Linked DNA regions of Sinorhizobium fredii. The protein of the gene in region 2 interacts with the protein of the main gene of each other region in a pairwise test. Links are inferred from orthologs where the notes say so. Each region holds a gene or a part of one and is shown on either strand. Other genes may lie near its edges.

Region 1 (2,912 bases), on a different replicon or contig from region 2:
CAACGCCGCGTTCTTCTTCGAGAAGGCAGACGATCCCGCCTGGAAGGATGCGGCCAAAGGCTATGAACTGGCAAAGAAGCTTGACTACGATGCCAACAAGATCGTCTGGCTGACACCGTCGCCGGCCAACAACACCTGGGCGATCGCATTGCGCAAGGAGGTGGTCGAGAAGAACAGCCTCAAGACGCTTTCCGACTTCGGCAAATATGTCAGCGACGGCGGCGAGGTCATCCTGGCGGCGTCCGCCGAGTTCGTGAACTCCGCGGCTGCCTTGCCGGCATTCCAGACCGCCTACGCCTTCACGCTGAAGCCGGAGCAATTGATCACGCTGTCGGGCGGCGATACGGCAGCGACCATCGCCGCGGCCGCCAACCAGACGAACGGCGCCAATGCGGCAATGGTCTATGGTACCGATGGCGGCATTGCGCCCTCCGGCCTGGTCGTCCTCGAGGACGACAAGAACGTGCAGCCGGTCTATCAGCCGACGCCGATCATCCGGGAGGCCATCTTGAAGGAAAATCCCAATATCGAGACGCTTTTGAAGCCCGTCTTCGAGAAGCTCGATCTCGTGACGCTGCAGGAACTGAATGGCCGCGTGCAGGTGGGCGGCGAACCGGCGAAGGCGGTCGCCGAGGATTTTCTGAAGAAGAACGGCTTCCTGAAGTAGGCTGATGAACGGGGGGTTGTCCGATGCTGGATCGGACAACCCCCGCGAAAGATGGGGCGAGCGGATCAATTCATGGCGATCGGTGTCATCCGGGAAATAGAGCGCAGACCCCTTACTATTATCGATAAGCTCGGCGTAATCATTGCGGCTCTGGCGCTTTATGGGGCGTTTCTTGCCCCCTTCGCGACATTCCGGGCAAACCGCATCGTCCAGGGGGAGGGAAAGGCGATCCTGGAAGCATTGCCGCCGTCGCTCGGCTACGGACTTCTTGCTCTTGTAATGTCCGGTGCCATCGTTGCGGTCCTGAGAACATCCGTTCTCGTGCGCATGGCGGCGGCCTTTGCGGCCCTCGTCGCACTCTGCTTTCTCATCGGCAGCGCTGCGGCCAGCCTGACGCCGGCGGACAATGCCTATGCCCGCGTCTCGCCGGCCTCGGGCTTTTGGATACTCGTCCTTGCCTTTGCGCTTCTGGTCGCCGATGCGTTGACTCGGTTGAACCCCGGACCCGGCCTCCGGCTTCTATTCCTCGCGGGGGCCTTGGCGCTCATTGGCGCAATGCTCGCCACCGGGCAATGGAATGGTCTGTCGATCCTCAAGGAATATGCGAGTCGTGCCGAGACGTTCTGGGCCGAGGCCGGCCGCCACCTGACGCTGGCGCTTGGATCGCTCGCCGTGGCAACCGCCGTCGGACTGCCGCTCGGCATTCTCTGCCATCGCGTAGATCGGCTGCGGGCGGCGCTCTTGAATGTCCTGAACGCCATCCAGACGATCCCGTCGATCGCCCTTTTCGGCATCCTGATCGCCCCGCTCGGCTGGGTTGCGACGCATGTTCCGGGCGCTCATGCAATCGGCGTGCGCGGCATCGGCGTCGCTCCGGCCTTCGTCGCGCTCTTTCTCTATTCGCTGCTGCCGGTCGTCGCCAACACGGTCGTCGGCCTCGCCGGCGTGCCGCGCGCGGCCAACGATGCCGCTCGCGGGCTCGGCATGACCGAAGGGCAGCGGCTCGCCCGAGTCGAGTTTCCCTTGGCCTTTCCGGTCATTCTTGCCGGGATCCGCATCGTGCTCGTCCAGAATATCGGGCTTGCCACCATCGCCGCACTGATCGGCGGCGGCGGCTTCGGCGTCTTCGTCTTTCAGGGCATCGGCCAGACGGCCATGGATCTCGTGCTGCTTGGTGCCGTGCCGACTGTCCTGCTCGCTTTTGCCGCAGCGATCGTCCTCGACGCCCTGATCGAAGTGACGGGTCCGAAACACAGCCGGGGCAAGGCCACATGATCGAATTCGACCGGGTCACCAAGCGATACGACGAAACCGAGGTGGTGAGCGACGTTTCGCTCACCGTCATGCCGCATACGATCACCGTCATCGTCGGGACATCGGGCTCGGGCAAGACGACGCTGATCAGGATGGTCAACCGTCTGGTCGAGCCGACCTCCGGCATGATCCGGATCGACGGCGAGGACAATCGCCTGGTGCCGGAATTCGAACTGCGCCGCCGGATCGGCTATGCGATCCAGGGGCACGGCCTCTTTCCGCACCGCACGGTCGCCGAGAACATCGCCACCGTACCGACGCTGCTCGGCTGGGAAAGGACGCGGATCAAGGCCAAGGTGGAAGAACTGCTGACCCTCTTCCAGCTCGATCCGGATTTCTTCGGGCCGCGCTATCCGCACGAGCTCTCCGGAGGCCAGCAGCAGCGCGTCGGCGTCGCGCGGGCGCTGGCGGCGGAGCCGAACCTGCTTCTGATGGACGAACCCTTCGGTGCGCTCGACCCGATCATCCGGGCCAAGGCGCAGGACGACCTGCTCGCCATCCAGAAGCATTTCGGCACGACGATCATCCTCGTCACCCACGACATGGAGGAGGCCTTCCATCTCGCCGACCGGATCGCCGTCATGGACAAGGGCGAAGTGGTGCAGCACGGAACGCCGGCCGAGATGCTGGTGCGCCCGGCAACGCCTTTCGTCGAGGAACTGATCGGCGCGACGGAAAGGCCATTCCGCCTGTTGGCCATCGAGACGGCAGGCGACGCCGTCGAACCCGGTGCGGCGGAGGGCACGCCGATACCGGAGGCCTTGAGCCAGCGCGAGGCCCTTTCCGAACTCCTGTGGTCCGGGCGCTCTGCCTTGCCGGTTGCGGCGGCGAACGGCTCCATCCTCGGCAAGATCAGCCTCGACGGCCTGGTCAAACGTGCGGCGAGGCCGCGGTGATGCCGTCGCTCCCGACGCTCCTGCGGCTGGCGGTA
Region 2 (2,866 bases):
GGGCAGGATGCCGTCCTTGAATTCAGTGATCTGCAGCCCGTCCTTGACGACGATTGCATCCTTGCCGACGAGATCGATACGGCTGACATGGCTGTCCAGATTGATGCGCACGCAGGGCCAGTTGAGCCGCGACGCCACCTGCTCGATATGGGTCGACTTGCCGGTCCCGTGATAGCCGGAAACCATCACGCGTCGGTTGTGGGCAAAGCCTGCAAGAATGGCGAGCGTCGTTTCCCGGTCAAAAAGATAATCGGGATCGAGATCGGGCACATAGGCGTCGCCCTTCGAATAGGCTGGAACGCGCAGATCCGTATCGATGCCGAAAGCCTCCCGGACCGAGATCGTCGTATCGGGGAGGTTGGAAATGTCGAGGTCAATCTTGCTCATCATGTCTCCAGAGCGGCCGCCGGACGGCAGCCGCGCATTCGCCTGCAAAAGTGTTTTCTGTCTTAATCCGCGTTGTTAGCAGAAACCAGCCTGTTTTAACAATTGATAGGCCTGAATCACGGCCCGAAAACGGTCTTCCGAGCCCCTGTCTCCGCCATTCGCATCGGGGTGGTGTTTCTTCACGAGGTCCTTGTACGCGGCCTTGATATCGGCGGAGGTTGCCGAGGCGGCGAGCCCGAGCGTTTCGAAGGCCTTGGCCTCGAGCGTCTTCAGCTTGCGCAACCGCGGCTCGTGCCGCGCCTGCCGGGCGCGCGCCTCGTTGAAGAAGCCGAACGGATCCCGCATGCGCGCCTGGGCGCCGGCGCTGCCGGAACGCATCTGCGATTGTGTCGGGCCGTTGCGGGCACTCTTGTTGACGCCGACCGTCCAGGTGGGACGATGCCCTGTGACCGCTTCCTTCTGGTAGCGGGCGATCTCGGTGTCCGAGAGCCCGGAGAAATAATTGTATCCCTTGTTGTATTCCTTCACGTGCTCGAAGCAGAACAGGAAATACTCGCCTTCCGCATTTCGGCCGACCGGAGCCCGATGCACGCCCGTCTTGTCGCAGCCGTCCCACTGGCACGTCGGCGTAGACGGCTCCACGCGCGCCTGTGCCCCCTTGGGGCGCGTGCGGATTCGATCGAAGTATTTTGAATCGAGCTTCATGGCAGCCATTATGGGGTTTGCGACGGGTCACAACAAGAATTGACAAAGCGGAATGTTGCTGGCTTTGTGCGCGCATTTTGCATCGCCGGCGCCATATCGCGGCGCCAGAGCAACAGGAAAATGGGACGGAAGCATGTCGCTGCAGAACCGCATCGAAGAGAAGCTTCAGGAGGCCTTCCATCCCGAACGGCTGATGGTGATCAACGAAAGCCATCTGCACGCCGGCCACCAGCCCGGCTTCGACGGCGGCGGCGAAACCCACCTGCGCATCCGGATCGTCGCGAGCGCCTTTGCCGGCATGAGCCGCGTGGCGCGCCACCGCGCCATCAACGACCTATTGAAGCCCGAGCTCGATGCCGGCCTGCATGCGCTGGCGGTGGAGCCGGCCGCGCCCGGAGAAGCGACGCGCTGGTAGAGGTCAGAGCCCTGCCGCCTCCTCCTCGGCCGGGCGGATGCGCAGTTTGGTGATCCGGTTCTTCACCCGCTTCATGACGATGAAACGCTTGCCGTAGAAGGTGAAGGCCTGCCGCTCCTCCGGAATGCTCTTCGCTTCGTGGATGACGAGACCGGCGACAGTGGTCGCCTCCTCGTCCGGCAGGGACCAGTCAAGAGCGCGGTTGAGATCGCGGATCGGCACCGAACCGTCGACGACGATCGAACCGTCGGCCTCCTGTCGAACGCCCTGGATGTCGAGGTCGTGCTCGTCGGCAATGTCGCCGACGATCTCCTCGAGAATGTCCTCCAGCGTGACGAGGCCCTGAACCTGGCCGTATTCGTCGACCACGATCGCCAGATGCAGCTTTCGCCTGAGGAAGGCGTTGAGCTGGTCCGTGAGATTGGTCGTGTCCGGCACGAACCATGGCTTCTGCGCGATCCTGACGATATCGACGGTATGCGGTTCGACACCCGGCTCGGCGAGCGCCCTCTGCAGATCCTTCGAATGGACAACGCCGATGATGTTGTCGGTCGAGCCGCGCCACAGCGGCAGGCGCGTGAAGGGGCTTCCGAGGATTTCCCGGACGCAGACCTCCGGCGGCTCCTCCGCGTTGACCGCCTGCATGGCGGTGCGGTGGATCATGATGTCGGAAACCTCGAGCTCGCCGAGGTCGAGGACGCCGCCCAACCGGTCGCGGTCCGCCTTGACCACCGCCCCTTCCCGATGAAGCAGGTCGACGGCACCGCGCAGTTCCTCCTGGGCCGAAAGCATCGGCCGGTCGGAGGAAACCTTCACGCCGGATAGGTTCAGGAGGCGGCGCACGATCCCGTTTATGAGCGCCGATATCGGACCGGCAATCGCCACGAAGCGCTTCACCATGGGCGCCACGGCAAGGGCGAACCGATCGGGAGAGGCGATCGCCCAGCTCTTCGGCAGCACCTCGCAGAAGAGGACGAGCAGCACCGTCATGCCGAGCGTCGCGACGAGCACGGCGAAGTTGCCGACGAGGCGGATCAGCAGGCTGGTCGTCAGCGACGTGGCGAGAATGGTGACGAGGTTGTTGCCGAGGAGCAGCGTTCCGACCAGCCGGTCACGCCGCTCGATCAGCCGGTTGACGAGACCGGCGCGCCGGTCGCCATTGCCCTCGAGCGAATGCATGCGCGCCCGGGAGGTTGCGGTCAGGGCCGCCTCCGAACCGGAGAAGAAGGCCGAAAGGAGCAGCAGGCAAACGACCGAGAGGAGCGACAGCCAGTGCTCCGCCAGGAACAGCCATGCCGCCTCGACGCTCATCGCGGATGCTTTTCCTTGAGAAAGCCCAGCACCTCGGACGCCGGAACG
Region 3 (2,755 bases), 1.2 Mb from region 2 along the record:
GACGATTGCTGCTCCGGAGAACGATCCGATTGCGGCCTTCTACGGTGAGGATCAGGGTCGCTATGTCGTGACGGTCACTGCCGACAAGCTCGATGCGGTCGTCGCTCGGGCGGCAGTCGCTGGCATTGACCTGCCGGTTATCGGCAAGACCGAAGGCGAAGCCGTTAAACTCGGCGATGCAAAGGCGGTCTCGGTAGACGAATTGCGTTCCGCCCACGAAGCCTGGTTCCCCACCTACATGGGCAGCGATCTGGCTCCGGACAATTGACGGCAGACGGGGCGGAAAACCGTCAAATCATCATTTGCTTTCCGCCCCTGAATCGTGGTTCCCTTGAGGCTACGAGTGGGGGTGCATCCCCTGCGCCCGCAGAAAAATAACAAGGGAGTTGGCATATCATGCCCATGACACCAGGCGATATCGAAGACATGATCAAGGCCGGAATCCCGGGCGCCAAGGTCACGATCCGCGATTTGGCCGGTGACGGCGACCACTATGCCGCCGAAGTCGTGGCCGAAGCGTTTCGCGGCAAGACCCGCGTGCAGCAGCACCAGATGGTCTACAACGCCTTGAAGGGAAATATGGGCGGCATACTTCATGCGCTCGCCCTGCAGACCAGCGCGCCGGAGTGAGTCCCTATGGCGGACTTGATCAAGGAACTCGTCAGCGGTGTCGTCGACAGTGCGCTGAAGGAGATCCTAAAGAAGACCGGCGCCAGGAAAACCGCGACGCGGCGGACGAAGCGCCGTACCAGGCAAGCCTCAGGCGCCGGCGGCATCCTTGCCGAGATCATCCAGGCCGCGATCCGCAAGCCGGCAAAGAAGCAGGTGAGCCGTCGCCGCACCGCTGCATCCCGCAGCAAGCTGCGCCGCCGCTCCGCCTGAGGTGGTTTGAAAGCCACATTTTGAGGACCATCAACATTTTTGCGAATTGGGTGGGTGAAAACCGCGCCCATGCATGCTATTTAAGCAGCAAAGCGACATCCGGTCCTTGAAGCCGGCCAGGAAGGAAGACAACATGAGCGGAATTCACGATTTCATCGACAACGAGATCAAGACCAACGACGTCGTTCTCTTCATGAAGGGCACGCCGCAGTTTCCGCAGTGTGGTTTCTCCGGACAGGTGGTGCAAATCCTCGATTACATCGGCGTCGACTACAAGGGCATCAACGTGCTCGCCGATGCGGATCTGCGCCAAGGCATCAAGGATTACTCCAACTGGCCGACCATTCCGCAGCTCTATGTGAAGGGCGAATTCGTCGGCGGTTGCGACATCGTGCGCGAGATGTTCCAGGCAGGCGAGTTGCAGGAGCATCTTCAGGGACAGGGCATTTCCGTAAAGGGCGCTGCGTAGCATCCGCAATAGGGAACAGCGCACGGAGAAGGCGGCCTGACCGCCTTTTTTGATTCCGGAACTATATGCCGTTCGGCTAAATTTCGGTGCACTCCTTGAGCAGGCGACGAAATTCACCGGCTCCGGAGGGGTCTTCCACGACCGCGCATCGGCAGATTTTCGACTGCCCCACGGGGGCGATCGACGCAGACATTGCCTTGGGGCGCGCACTCTCTCGCACCCGTATACTCATAGCATCGAAGTCGGCGCAGGCTCGACTTCGACCTGAAATTTCACAGACCGATCAAAGTATTGATGAACTCTGCGCCCTCGATATCAGCGGCGCATTCTGTGCCGGACGCCGAGCGGACGGTCAGCGGGATTCCCGAAATGACAAAACCGATAGATCAAGCGGCGACGCTTTCCGGCCTCACCAAGACCCAGTTCATCGCCCTGATGGCGATGCTGATGTCCATCAATGCGATTTCGATCGACATCATGCTGCCGGGGCTGCAGGAAATTGGTGCAAGCCTCGGCGTCAGCGACGAAAACGACCGCCAATATATCCTGTCCGCCTATCTGTTCGGCATGGGTTTCGCACAGCTTTTCTTCGGACCGCTTTCCGATCGCTTCGGGCGGAAGGCGCCGCTCCTCGGCGGGCTGGCGCTCTATGCCCTGAGCGCGATCGCGATCGTCTTCGTGCCGACATTCGCCGCGCTGCTGTTCTTCCGCGTCGTGCAGGGCGTCGGCGCGGCCGCCATTCGCGTCGTGACCGTATCCGTCGTGCGTGACATCTATGGCGGCCGTCAAATGGCGGAGATCATGTCGCTGGTCATGATGGTGTTCATGATCGTCCCGGTGATCGCCCCGAGCATCGGCCAATTGATCATGATCTTTGCGGAATGGCACATGATCTTCGTCGTGATCGCGTTCTACGCGCTTGCCGTCGCGGCGCCCGTCGCAGTTCGCCTGCGGGAGACCTTGGCTCCTGAAAACCGACGCCCGTTCACAGCGTCTGCGATTCTGGAGGGCTTTCGTATCGTCGTGACGAACCGGATGGCGCTGTTCTATACGCTGGCGACGTCCGTGATCTTCGGCGCGCTCTTCGGCTTCATCAATTCGGCACAGCAGGTCCTCGTCGGCATCTATGGTCTCGGCGTGTGGTTCCCGGTCGTCTTCGCGGGCTTTGCCGGACTCATGGCGGTCGCCTCCTTCACCAATTCGCGTCTCGTGCGGCGGTTCGGCATGCGGGCACTCTCGCATGCCGCCCTTCTCGGCTTCACCCTGGCGAGCTTCGTCTGGATGTGTGCATCGCTCGCGGGACCGCTGCCACTACCGATTTTCGTGGTCCTCTACGCCGCGGCAATGTTCCAGTTCGGGGTGATCTTTGCCAACTTCAACGCCATGGCCATGGAGCCACTCGGG

Evidence for each region. The genes of interacting proteins can lie anywhere in the genome.
Region 1: the proteins of NXT3_RS16090 (region 2) and NXT3_RS28740 interact in binary tests that used the Escherichia coli proteins (3 or more experiments, as listed by UniProt). The link is inferred for Sinorhizobium fredii from one-to-one orthologs.
Region 3: the proteins of NXT3_RS16090 (region 2) and grxD interact in binary tests that used the Escherichia coli proteins (3 or more experiments, as listed by UniProt). The link is inferred for Sinorhizobium fredii from one-to-one orthologs.

What each region holds. Positions count from the first base shown.
Region 1 is NZ_CP024310.1:1,083,684-1,086,595, reverse strand. The notes cover bases 1-2,840. They hold NXT3_RS28740 (ABC transporter permease), read left to right. Parts: upstream 1-739; coding sequence 740-1,942; downstream 1,943-2,840. Other genes in these bases: NXT3_RS28735 (ABC transporter ATP-binding protein), read left to right, coding at 1,939-2,840; osmF (glycine betaine ABC transporter substrate-binding protein OsmF), read left to right, coding at 1-667. Also shown: more of NXT3_RS28735, read left to right, coding at 2,841-2,877; NXT3_RS28730 (ABC transporter permease), read left to right, coding at 2,877-2,912.
Region 2 is NZ_CP024307.1:3,269,029-3,271,894, forward strand. What follows is about bases 73-2,866. They hold NXT3_RS16090 (BolA family protein), read left to right. Parts: upstream 73-1,225; coding sequence 1,226-1,507; downstream 1,508-2,866. Other genes in these bases: cobS (cobaltochelatase subunit CobS), read right to left, coding at 73-387; NXT3_RS16085 (J domain-containing protein), read right to left, coding at 463-1,101; NXT3_RS16095 (HlyC/CorC family transporter), read right to left, coding at 1,511-2,818; aroB (3-dehydroquinate synthase), read right to left, coding at 2,815-2,866. In the rest of the region: more of cobS, read right to left, coding at 1-72. UniProt on the Escherichia coli protein: Transcriptional regulator that plays an important role in general stress response. Has many effects on cell morphology, cell growth and cell division. Acts by regulating the transcription of many genes, including dacA (PBP-5), dacC (PBP-6), ampC and mreB.
Region 3 is NZ_CP024307.1:2,041,475-2,044,229, forward strand. The notes cover bases 1-2,683. They hold grxD (Grx4 family monothiol glutaredoxin), read left to right. Parts: upstream 1-1,015; coding sequence 1,016-1,351; downstream 1,352-2,683. Other genes in these bases: purL (phosphoribosylformylglycinamidine synthase subunit PurL), read left to right, coding at 1-268; NXT3_RS10155 (BolA/IbaG family iron-sulfur metabolism protein), read left to right, coding at 397-630; NXT3_RS10160 (hypothetical protein), read left to right, coding at 637-882; NXT3_RS10170 (multidrug effflux MFS transporter), read left to right, coding at 1,721-2,683. Also shown: more of NXT3_RS10170, read left to right, coding at 2,684-2,755. UniProt on the Escherichia coli protein: Monothiol glutaredoxin involved in the biogenesis of iron-sulfur clusters.